DNA from 2 places in the Massilia sp. X63 genome. Region 1 is predicted to be linked to the other one. Evidence: riboswitches for the same ligand, from Rfam matches in the RefSeq annotation. Region 1 holds a riboswitch; the other holds the start of a gene.
The links. A riboswitch is a leader RNA that binds a small molecule or an ion and turns the genes downstream of it on or off. The one in region 1 is predicted to bind cobalamin.
Positions count from the first base shown of each region.

Region 2: linked by a shared signal. The riboswitch ahead of AB3347_RS25530 (TonB-dependent receptor) and the one ahead of AB3347_RS17120 (TonB-dependent receptor) in region 1 are both predicted to bind cobalamin.

Region 1 is NZ_JBFTEF010000008.1:157,367-163,188, forward strand. Features, by position in the region: gene AB3347_RS17115 (cobalamin-binding protein) at 1-336, opposite strand, end outside; gene AB3347_RS17120 (TonB-dependent receptor) at 336-2,315, opposite strand; cobalamin riboswitch at 2,398-2,643, opposite strand; gene AB3347_RS17125 (M1 family metallopeptidase) at 2,769-4,985, shown strand; gene AB3347_RS17130 (hypothetical protein) at 4,982-5,822, shown strand, end outside.
Region 2 is NZ_JBFTEF010000029.1:108-5,929, reverse strand. Features, by position in the region: gene AB3347_RS25535 (FecCD family ABC transporter permease) at 1-1,016, opposite strand, end outside; gene AB3347_RS25530 (TonB-dependent receptor) at 1,042-2,874, opposite strand; cobalamin riboswitch at 2,942-3,176, opposite strand; gene AB3347_RS25525 (histidine phosphatase family protein) at 3,197-3,739, opposite strand; gene AB3347_RS25520 (adenosylcobinamide-GDP ribazoletransferase) at 3,743-4,522, opposite strand; gene cobT (nicotinate-nucleotide--dimethylbenzimidazole phosphoribosyltransferase) at 4,529-5,569, opposite strand.

The sequences.
Region 1 (5,822 bases):
GATCTGGCGCGCCGTGTTCCCGGTGTGCCAGACCACGATCAGGTCGGGCTTCAGCGCCAGCACCCGCTCCATGTCGATCACGCTGTTGCTGCCGACCAGCGGGAGCGTCTTCGCCGCCTCCGGGTAGTCGCTGTAGTTCATCACCCCGACCACCTGCCTGCCGCCGCCGGCCGCGAACAGCAGCTCGGTCGCGTGCGGCGCCATCGAGATGACGCGCCGGGCCGGCTGCTGCACCGTGACGCGGCGGCCGGCATCGTCGACCACGCTTACCGCGGCCCGGGCGCCGAACGCGGCGCAGGCGAGCAGCAGCGCTGCCAGCAATCGGGGCGCGCGCATCAGAAGTCGTAGCGCAAGGACAGCTTCAGCTGGCGGCCGTCGCTCGGGTAGATGCCCGCGCGGCAGCCGAAGGCGTTGCTGTAGTACTGGCGGTCGGCCAGGTTGAGCGCGGTGACGGCCGCTTCCCAGCCGCCAACGCGATAGGCGTAGCGCGCGTCAAGGGTGGTGTAGGACGGAATCCGCGCGCCGCAGCCGTTGCTGAAGTCGCTGCCGTAGCGCTGGCTGTCCACCCGCTGGGCGCCGATGTCGGCGCTGTGGCCGCTCGCGGGCGTCCAGGCGGCACGCAGCGTGACCACGTTCTTCGGCACCAGCACCATCTCGCGGCCGGCGTTCGGGCCGCCGGTGAATTCGGCGTCCACGCGCTGCCACTTGGCGGTGAGGCGCAGCGCCTCGGTCAGCGCATGCTGTCCTTCCAGCTCGAAACCCTGGCGGCGGGTCGGATCGAGGTTGGTATTGGCGCCCCAGCCGATGGTCGGGTCATAGAAGATTTCGTCGGTCAGGCGGTGGCGGAACAGGCGCGCCGTCAGCTGGCGGGCGGCCGACCCGGCGGTCACGCCCAGCTCGAGGTCGCGCGAGATCTGCGGCGCCAGCACTTCCGGCCCGCCCCGCAGGCTGTTCTCGTCCACGTTGGCGATCCGGTAGCTGCGTCCGAGCCTGGCGAACACGGTCAGTTGCGGCAGCGGGTCGACGCTGCCTTCGAGCGACCAGGCATTGATCGACTGCCTGCGGTGCTCGTTCACGACCGGCGGGTAGGCCAGCGGGTCCGAATAGTCCTTGGTGAAGCGTTCGTGGCGGCCGCCGATGGCCAGGCGCGCATTCTGCAGCCCATACTGCGGCGCATTCCACAGGACTTCGTTGCGCAGGTAGACGGCTTTCGAATCCTGCTTGGCGTCGCCGAGCGAGAAGTCGGATGTCGTCTGGCGGTCCCAGCGCACCAGGTCGATGCCGGCGACCAGCTCGTTGCGCTTGTCGCCGATCGTCGCGGTGTGGCGCAGGCGCGGCGAGAACTGGGTCTGGCTGGCGTCATACGCCACCCGGGTGACGCCGCCGGTGTAGAAATAGTTGGCGCTGACCTCGCGCTCGCGCTGCGACAGCTCGGCCGCCAGCTCGAGGCCGCCGATGCGGTGCTCGACGAAGGCGGTGACGCGGTCGGTTTCGAGGCTGCCGAAATCGTCGGGGGTCGAAGCCTGGCGCGGATCGGCGTGGAACTGCGCCTCGGTCAGCGAACCCGGGAAGCGCGCATCCTGCTCCGAACGCTCGAAGCGCAGGCCGGCCTTGCCGGCGCCGTAGTTGTACTGGACGCCGCCGCTGGCGGTCTTCTGTTTGAACGCGCTGTTGGCGCGGTAGTTGTCGGTGCCGCGGTCGGCCACGGCCAGGTCGAAGGACAGCGGGCCGGCGCCATGGCTGAGCGAGGCGCGCAGGTCGTGGGCGTCGAAGCGGCCGGCTTCGGCGAACAGCGAACCGTGGGTGCCGCCCTGGACGCCGCGGCGCGTGATGATGTTGATCACGCCGCCGGTCGCGCCTTCGCCCCACAAGACGCTGCTGCCGCCGCGCTGGATCTCGATGCGCTCGACGGTGTCCACCGGGATGCTCGACAGGATGGCGTTGGTCAGTTCGTTCTCGTTCAGGCGCACGCCGTCGACCAGCACCACCATGTTCTGGGGGCCGTTCGCGCCGAAGCCGCGCAGGTCGAGCGCGAAGTCGGGCGACGCGTCCAGGCTCTGGCGGCCGTAGACGCCGCCGACCTTGCGGATCGCGGCATTGACGTCGGTGGCGCCGGCGCGGCGGATGTCCTCGGCGGTGATGACGGTGGCGCCGATCGGCGCGGCAGCGGTTTGCGCAGGGAAGCGTGCCCCGGTGATGACGATCGAGGGAAGGGTTTCCTGGGCCGGGGCGTGGGCGGCAAGGACGGACAAGGCGCAGGCCAGCGCGAGCGGCTTGAAGGCCGGCGCGCTGCGTGGAACGACAGCAGATTTCATGTTGGATGTTCTCGGTAATGGCACCGGCCTGCGTCCCCGCACACCGGAGTTCAACGGAAGCCGCCGCGCGCAATGCTCGCGCCGCCGCTTCCACCTGTCTGGCCGGTATCCGGGCTTGCAAGACCGACTGCTCCACCTTCCTATGCCGCCTGGGCACAGTGGTAATCGGAGCAGCCTGCCGACCGCGCCCGACAGGGCGCGGCGACGCTTGTTGACCGTTGCGGGGGCAGCACACCTCGGCGCCGGCGCGCAGCGCCTTTGCCTCGTGTTTCCCGTTTAACTGCGCATGCGGAGGGCATGCGCGGGCACCAGAACGCCGGGATTATAACCTGACAAGCTTTTCCGCATTTCGTTGCCTTTATTTGTGCTTCTATCCTAAACGCTTGGAAATTGTTCAAGCTTCTGGCTATAGTCGCCCTCATACAAAAATGATATTCATCAAGGGAGTCTTGCATGCAGATACGAGGAAGCCGACCAGGCTACCGCGCGCTTCTGGTCGCCGCAGTACTGGCGTCCGGCGCCACCCTGGCCTGGTTCGCCCGGGCCGACGCGGCGCCGCCCGCCGCCACGCCTTCGCTCGACGGCATCGCGCTGGCGGCGCCGGACGCCGCCGCCGTCGGCGTGCCCAGCAGCCCCGAGGCCTGGGGCGGCATCCGCAACGGCGACCAGCCGACCTTGTCCGACCGGGTGGTGAGCTACCGCATCGCCGCCAGCCTCGACCCGGTCAAGCACCTGGTCAGCGGCCGCCAGCAGCTCAGCTGGCGCAACCGCAGCGCGGTCCCGGTGCGCAGCATCTACGTGCACCTGTACATGAATGCCTTCGAGGGCGAAGGCAGCAGCTTCTTCACCGAGCAGCGCCGGCGCGGCGAACGCTTCCGCAGCGGCGCCGGCATGGACGACGGCGAATGGGGCCACATCGCCCTGCGCAGCGTGAGCCAGGGCGGCGCCGCCGTACCGTGGCGCTTCGTGCAGCCGGACGGGGGCCCGGCCACCGACCACACGGTGGCGCGCCTCGACCTGCCCGAGGCGGTGGCGCCGGGCGCCTCCACCACGCTCGACATGGCCTTCACCACCCAGTTGCCGCGCGTGATCGCGCGCACCGGCTACTACGGCAGCTTCCACCTGGTCGCGCAATGGTTCCCGAAGATCGCGGTGCTGGAACTGCCGGGCGAACGCGGCGCCACCGCGCCGCGCTGGAACGCGCATGAATTCCACATGGAGTCGGAGTTCTACGCCGATTTCGGCAGCTACGACGTGAGCCTGACCGTCCCGAAGGGCTATACGGTGGGCGCCACCGGCGAGCTGCAGGGCGCACCCAGCGAAAAGGACGGCATGCTGACGCACCGCTACGTGCAGCACGACGTGCACGATTTCGCCTGGACCGCGGACAAGCGCAGCGGCCGTCCGCTGGTGGAGACCTGGACCGGCCCGGGCAGCCCGACCGTTACCGTGCAGGTGCTGTATCCGGCCGAGTACGAGGCCAGCGCCAAGCCGGCCATGAAGGCGGCCAAGGATTCGCTGGCGTATTTCTCGCGCATGCTCGGCCCCTACCCCTACCGCACGCTCACCGTGGTGATTCCGCCCTACAACGCGCAGGAGGCCGGCGGCATGGAGTACCCGACCTTCATCACCGCTTCCGGCTACGCCCGGGTGCCGTCCGGATCGCTGGCCGAGTACGAGCTCGACGCCGTGACCATCCACGAGTTCGGCCATGGCTACTTCTACGGCATCCTGGCCAGCAACGAGTTCGAGGAACCGATGCTCGACGAAGGCCTGAACGCCTACTGGGAAAACCGCATGATGCGCGAGCGCCGCCAGCAGGTGTATCCGGCGCCGGCCTTCCTCAAGCGGATCGGCGTCGACCCGGGCTTCGAAGGCTTCGACTTCATGCGCCTGGCGGCCCCGCGCGACCGTCCGCTCGATGCGCCCGGCCAGAATGCCTGGCAGCGCCTGCAGGGCATCGGACCGGTGTACAGCCGCAGCGCCATCGTGATGCGCGACCTGGAGGAGCGCATCGGCAGCGAGGCGATGGAGCGCGGCTTCAAGGAATACTACCGCCGCTGGAAGTTCCGCCACCCGGGCCTGGCCGACCTGCGCGAGGCCCTGGCCGACGGCAGCGGCGAGCGCGCCGCGGTCGAACAGGTATTCGCGCAGCAGGTCTATGCGGCGATGCGCGTCGACGACAAGGTGGCCAAACTGTCGAGCGAGGAAGAGCTGCCGCTGGCCGGCACCCGCCTGGTCGACGGCAAGCGCATCGAAGCCTCGCAGGCGGAGGTGGACAAGCGCATCGCGGCGCGGCGCGCCCAGTGGAACAAGGCCAACCCGAACGCCGGCGAAGGGCGCGGCCCCTTCCCCTGGCGCACCGAGGTGACCGTGCGCCGCGACGGCGCGGCCGTGCCGCAGACCCTGGTGGTGCGCTTTGCCGACGGCAGCAGCGAGACCGTCGAGTGGCGCGCCGCCTCGCCCGACGAAAAATGGCGCACGTTCAGCTGGGTCAAGCCGGCCCGCGCCGTGTCGGCCGAACTGGACCCGCGCCGCAGCCATTACCTCGACGTGAACAAGCTCGACGACAGCCGCAGCATCACCCCGGACCGTAGCGCCTCGACCCGCTGGACCAGCGACGCGGCGGCCCTTTTCCAACTCATCCTGTCCCTGATCGCCACCGTATGACGACCACGACCGCCATTTCCGATCCTTTCGCGCCGCAGTCCCCGCAGCTTGCCGGGCCGCCCGGCCGCGCCGGTGTAATGCAGGCGATCCGCCCTGCCCTGCAATGGCGCCTGATGCTGCTCTGGCTGCTGGCACTGCTGCTGCCGACCCTGGTCGCCGCGCTGCCGCTCTGGACCATGCTGGGCGCGGCCTTCGACCGCACGGTGGGCGCGCCGGCGCTGGCCAGGCGCCTCGACCTGGTGGCCATCGCCGACGTGGTCGGCCTGCACGGCCAGCATGCTTCCGCCCTGAGCGCCGGCGGCCTGGTTGCGCTCGCGATGACCCTGCTGCTGTCGCCGCTCCTGACCGGCGCCGCCATCACCGCCGCGCGCGCACCGGCGCCGCTCGGCTTTGCCGCGCTGGCCGCCGGCGGCGTGCGCGAATACGGGCGCCTGCTGCGCATGCTGGTGTGGGCGCTGGTGCCGCTCGGCGTGGCCGGGGTCCTTGGCGGGATGGTGGCCACGCTCGCCGAGCAGCCCGGCGCCGTGCTCGAATCCTCGGTGGAGCGCGCGGCGCTTGCCGCGGCGCTGGTCGCCGGCCTGCTCGTGCTGCTGGCCCATGCGACGCTCGACGCCGGGCGCGCCGTGCTGGCGCTGGACCGCCGCCGCAGCTCGGCGGTGCTGGCCTGGGCGGACGGCCTGGGATTGCTGGCGCGCCGCCCCCTTGCCGGCTTCGGCCTGTACTTCGGGATCAGCGCCCTCGGGCTGGGACTGGCCGGCGCGCTGGCGGTGGCGCGGCTGAACGTTCCCGCCCTGGGCGCGGGCAGCTTCCTCGGCGGGCTGCTGCTGACCCAGCTGG
Region 2 (5,822 bases), on a different contig from region 1:
CTCCGCAGGCGGTGCAGTTGGTAGAGAAACACCGGCGCGCCGATGATCGCGGTGATCGCGCCGACCGGCAGCTGCTGCGGCGCGATGACGGTGCGCGCCAGCGTATCGCACAGCACCAGGAAGCTGCCGCCTGCCAGCACAGCCGCCGGGATCAACACCCGGTGATCGGGACCGAAGGCGAAGCGGCAGGCGTGCGGGACGATCAGGCCGACGAAGCCGACCGATCCGGCGCTGGTCACGGCGCTGGCCGTCAATACGCCCGACACGAGGAACAGGCCCTTGCGCAGGCGGCCGACGCGGATGCCGAGCGTGACGGCCGCTTCCGCGTGCAGCGCGACCATGTTCATGGCGCGCGCGCTGCGCAGCGCATACAGGAGGCCCGCGCCCAGCACCAGCCAGGGCGCGAGGCGCAGCGGCGCGCCGGCAAGGTCGCCGATCATCCAGAAGATCATGCTGCGCAAGCGCCCCTCGGGGGCGATCGACAGCATCAGGGTCACCAGGGCCATGCAGGCCGAGGACAGGATCACGCCGGTGAGCAGCAGCATCGAGGTGCCGCCCTCGAGCGCCAGTCCGCCGCGCAGGTCGCGCCGGGCCAGCAGGTAGAGCAGCATCGACACCGCCACCGCGCCGCCCAGCGCGGCCAGGTCGACCACGATGGCGGCGGCCATCAGGAGTAGCGCAAGCAGGGCGCCGACCGACGCGCCGGCGGAGATCCCGAGCACATAGGGATCGGCCAGCGGGTTGCGCAGCAGCGCCTGCATCATCACGCCCGCCAGGGCCAGCGCGCCGCCGGTGACGAAGGCCGTCAGGGCGCGGCTGGCGCGCAGCTCGAGCAGCGAAGCGGCCAATGAGCTGTCGCCCTGCGCCAGCTGGCGCAGGGCGTCCGGCATCTCGGCCAGCGGCACGGCGATCGAGCCCGTCATGCCGGCGAACAGCAGGCTGGCGACGGCGCACAGCAGCAGGGCGCCGATGACCAGCATGGCGCGCCGGCGGTGTGCATGAGCGGGGTGAGGCATGGGTCTCCTTCTCGTGGCGTCCGGATCAGCGCATGCCGTAGCGCAGGCCGGCGAACCAGGTGCGGCCGCTGGTGCCGTAATAACGCGCCAGCTCGTACTGCTTGTCCGCGACGTTATTCAGGCGGACCAGCAGCGATAGGCCGGGCGCCATCTGCCAGCTAGTGTACAGGTTGAACAAGCCATAGCCGCCCAGACGGTTCCGGTTGGCGGCATCGTCGAAGCGTTCGCCCGACAGTTGCAGTTCGGCGCCGGCCTCGAGCCTTCCCCAACTGCTGTCGGCATGCAGGCTGGCGTGCTTTTTCGCGCGCCGCGCCAGCTGCTTGCCGGTGGTCTCGTCGGTCGGATCCTGCCAGTCCAGGCTGGCGCGCAGGTTGACCGCGGCGACGCGCGTTTGCGCCGCCACCGTCAGGCCTTCCAGCTTCGCTTCGTTGACGTTGTAGGCGCAGCTGCCGGCGCGGCCCGGGCACGGCGTGCTCGACACGATCATGTCGGTCAGGCGGTTGCGGAAATACGTGGCGTCCAGCTGTACGCCCCCGGCGTCGTAGCGCAGGCCGGCTTCGAGGTTGCGGCCCTTCTCCGGACGATTGGTCGGCAGGCCGTAGCCGGGGTAGTACAGCTCGTTGAAGGTCGGCGCGCGGAAGCTCGAACCGATGCTGGCGGTGGCGCGCAGGCCCTGGCCGAAGTCGTAGCCATAGCCGGCGGCGCCGGTATTCCTGCTGCCGTAGACCGAGGAACGATCGTGGCGGGCGCTGGCGTCGAACAGGTGGGCGCCGCGCCGCGCCGAATAGGCGGCCGCGTACGAGTTGGTGCTGCGGCTGCGCGACAGGGCGGCGGTGGCGCTCGACGTCACCTCTTCTTCGCGGCGGCTCACCAGGAGCTGCAGGGTGTCGGGACCGAGCGCAACGGTGTTCTGCCAGGTCAGCTCGTCCTGCCGGGTATCGATCTGGCTGGCGCCGGAGCTTGCTGCGCTGGTGAAGCTGCCCAGCTTGTCGTCGGAGCGCGCGTACTGCAGGGTGCTGCGCCAGTTCGAGGTCAGCTGGCCGGTCGCGTAGACGGCTGCCGTGTTCAGGTCCTGCTCGTTGTGGACGTCGTAGGCGCCGCTGCCGTTGTCGTACTGCGCGCGCAGCGCGCTGTGCAGGAACTGTGCGCCGATGTCGATGCCCGGGGCCGGCGAATACGACAGCTGGCCGTTGGCGTTGCGGCGGCGGTAGCCGTCTTCGTCCGGATTGAAGCCGAACGCCCCCGGGCGCGTGGCCGAGAAGCCGTCCGATTCTTCGTGGCCGGCGCCGAAGGCGTAGCGGAAGGCATCGGCCGCGCCGTGCACGCTCGCGTCGACCTGGCGGATCGCGTTGCTGCCTGCGCCCGCCGAGCCGCTGACGACCGGACCGCCTGCGCCCTTGCGGGTGAAGATCTGGATCACGCCGCCGATCGCGTCGGCGCCGTACAGGGTGCTGAGCGGCCCGTAGACGATCTCGATGCGCTCGATGGCGCCGAGCGGCACCGCGTTCCAGGCGGCGACGCCGCTGGTGGACGAACCGATGCGCACGCCGTCCAGCAGGACCACGACGCCGTTGCTGTTGGCGCCGCGCAGGAACACGCTGGTGGCGGCGCCGGCGCTGCCGTTACGGGTGATCTCGATGCCGCGCTGGCGCTGCAGCACGTCGGCCACCGAACCGGCGCCCGAGCGTGCGATTTCTTCGGCATGGATGACGGTGGTATCGGCGATCACGTCGGCCGCGCGTTGCGGCATGCGGTTGGCGGTGACGAATACCGTGTCGGTGGTCTGGGCGAAGGAAGGTGCGACGAAGGCGAAAGCGAACGACACTGCGGCCGCTTGCCGTGTTACAGGAAAGTTCATGAAATGTTCACATCAAAGACAACCAGCCGACGTCCCCGTAGGCCAGATTGAACAGAAGCGCGCCGTGGGCACGCTTCCACCTTTTGGCCGGTATCCGGGCTGGCAAGTGTGGCCGTCCGACCTTCCCATGCGTGATGCACAGTGGTCATGGAGGACGGTTCGCCGCGCTTGTCATTCATCGAGCGCGGCACTTGCTTACCGTTGCGGGGGCAGCACACGTTGGCCTTGTTGAAGGGCTTCGTGTTTCCCGTTTAACTGCGGTCGTGAACACGACCGCGAGCACCAAAACGCCGTCATTATAGGACAGGACGGCTGGGTGTTGTCAGTCTTTTAGCACAAGGACTTCGCCGTAGCCGATGCGGTGGGGACTGGATGCAGCGCGCAGCGCGGCCTCTTCGATGCTGCCGCCGGCATGCAGGGCCGACAGCACGCGCATGGTCCCGGCATGGCAGATGAGCAGGGCGGCAGGGTGTCCCGCCCGGCGCAGCGCGTCGCGGAAGGCGGCCACGCGCTGCGCCACCGCAAGCACGTTTTCTCCGCCGCCGGGACGGTAGTGCAGCAGGTCGGCCGCCCAGGCATCGACCTCGGCGCGCGCGATGGCCTCCCATGGCCGCATCTCCCAAGCGCCGAAATCCATCTCGGCCAGGCGGGCGTCGAGGGTGACGGGGGCGCCGAGTGCGCGCGCAAGCTGGACGCAGCGCAGGAGCGGGCTCGCAAACACGGGTAGCGCGCCGGGCAGGCCCGCCGCGCGCAGGCTAGCGGCGACTGCCGCTATCGCGTCGATGGATGTCGGCATGTCCGTCCTGCCGTAGCAGATGCCCGGCGCGACGTCCGGTTGCGGATGGCGCACCAGGATCAGTTGCATCGATCAGGCCAGGGCGCCGCGGCCGAGCGTGGCCAGTACGGCGAGGTAGATGACGGCTTCCGCCAGCTGCTGGACCGCGCCGAGGCAGTCGCCGGTGTAGCCGCCGATGCGGCGGGCGAACTTGCGGGCCAGCCACCAGGTGACGACGGCGCTGGCGCCGAAGGCTGCCAGCACGGCGGGCAGCTCGACGGCGCCAAGGGCGAGCAGGACGCTGGCTGCGATTGCGACGCTGGCGCAGGCGATGCCGAATTCCGGCGTCGTCATGCGTTCGGCCAGCGGCTTGGCCTTGCCCTCGGCGCGCGCATATTCCATGCGCCAGATGAGCGAGGTCGCCGCCAGCCGCGACAGCGGGTGGGCGAGCAGCAGGGCGCCGATGGCGCCGGCCGGCGGCAGCATCGCGAGCGCGGTGCACTTCACCCCGAGCATGCAGACGATGCCGATCGCGCCATAGGCGCCGACGCGCGAATCCTTCATGATCTCCAGCACCCGTTCGCGCGTCATGCCGCCGCCGAGGCCATCGCAGGTGTCGGCAAAGCCGTCTTCATGGAATGCGCCGGTGGCATAGATGGTCGCCACGGTCGAGAGCACGGCGGCGACCGGTGCGGGAAAGACGGTGGCGGCCGCAGCGTATACAGCGGCGGCGATGGCGCCCACCACCAGGCCGACCAGCGGAAAGTAACGCGAAGCGTGGTGCAGCCACTCGTGCTCGAAGCCGACCCAGCGCGGGATCGGCAAGCGAGTGAAGAACTGGACCGCGATGAAGAACAGGCGCAGCTGCTGCATCTGCCCTTAGTCCTGCTGCGCGTTGGTGCTGACCTGCGCCGATGCGAAGGTCGCCATCTCGTTCAGGAAGTTGGCGGCCGCATGCAGCAGGGGCAGGGCCAGGGCGCTGCCGGTGCCTTCGCCGAGCCGCAAGCCCAGGTGCAGCAGCGGCTGGGCGCCGAGCGCTTCCAGCATCAGGCGGTGGCCATTCTCATCGGAGCAGTGCGCGAACACGCAATAGTCGAGGATCGCCGGCTGCAGGCGGGCGGCGACCAGCAAGGCGGATGAGACGATGAAGCCGTCGATCAGCAGCAGCTTGCGCAGTTCGGCCGCCTTCAGCATCGCACCCGCCATCATGGCGATTTCGAATCCGCCGAAGGTGGCCAGCACCTCGAGCGGATCGTCGGCGCCGGCATGCCGGTCGACCGCCGCGGCGATGACCTGTTGCTTGCGCTGGATGCCTTCGTTCGACAGGCCCGTGCCGGCGCCCACGCATTGCGGCAGCGGCAGCCCCGTCAACTTGTGCATGATGGCCGCGGCGGCGGTCGTGTTACCGATGCCCATTTCGCCAAAACCCAGCACGTTGCCGGGCAGGCCGCGTACCAGGGCCATGCCGTGCTCCAGCGCGGCGCCCAGTTCCTGGCGCGACATCGCGGCTTCACGGGCAAAGTTGCGGGTTCCCCTGCCGACCTTGCGGTCGAGCAGGCCGGCGCGCACGCCGAAGTCGTGGTTCACGCCGGCGTCGACGACATGAAGCGCGCAGCCGTTCTGGCGAGCGAACACATTGATGGCCGCGCCATCGGCAAGGAAGTTCTCGACCATTTGCCAGGTCACCTCTTGCGGGTAGGCGGACACGCCTTCGGCCACCACGCCGTGGTCAGCGGCAAAAACGAGGATGGCGGGATCCGCGATGCGGACCGTGGTCGAACGCTGCACCATTCCCAGCTGGGTCGCAAGGGACTCGAGGCGCCCGAGGCTGCCGAGCGGCTTGGTCTTGTTATTGATGGCGTGGGCCAGGGATTGGGACAGCGCCGCGTCGGCGGTCGGCGCGATGTGAGGGATCTGCATTGCCGGAAAGATAAGGTGGGGAAAACGCGACGATAGCATAGTCGCAGGCGTTGTAAATGGCGCCGGCGTTTGCTATAGTCTCGTTTCTCCGATGCGCAACGCCGCTTTCAAAGCAGCGACAAGCGAAAGAGAAGAGGGGTTGACGAGTTAAGCGAAACATTGCATAATCTCACTTCTCTGCTGCTGACGAACACAACGATTCGTAAGGTGCAGCAAGGTAGTACAGAACAACGGTTCTTTAACAATCAACAGT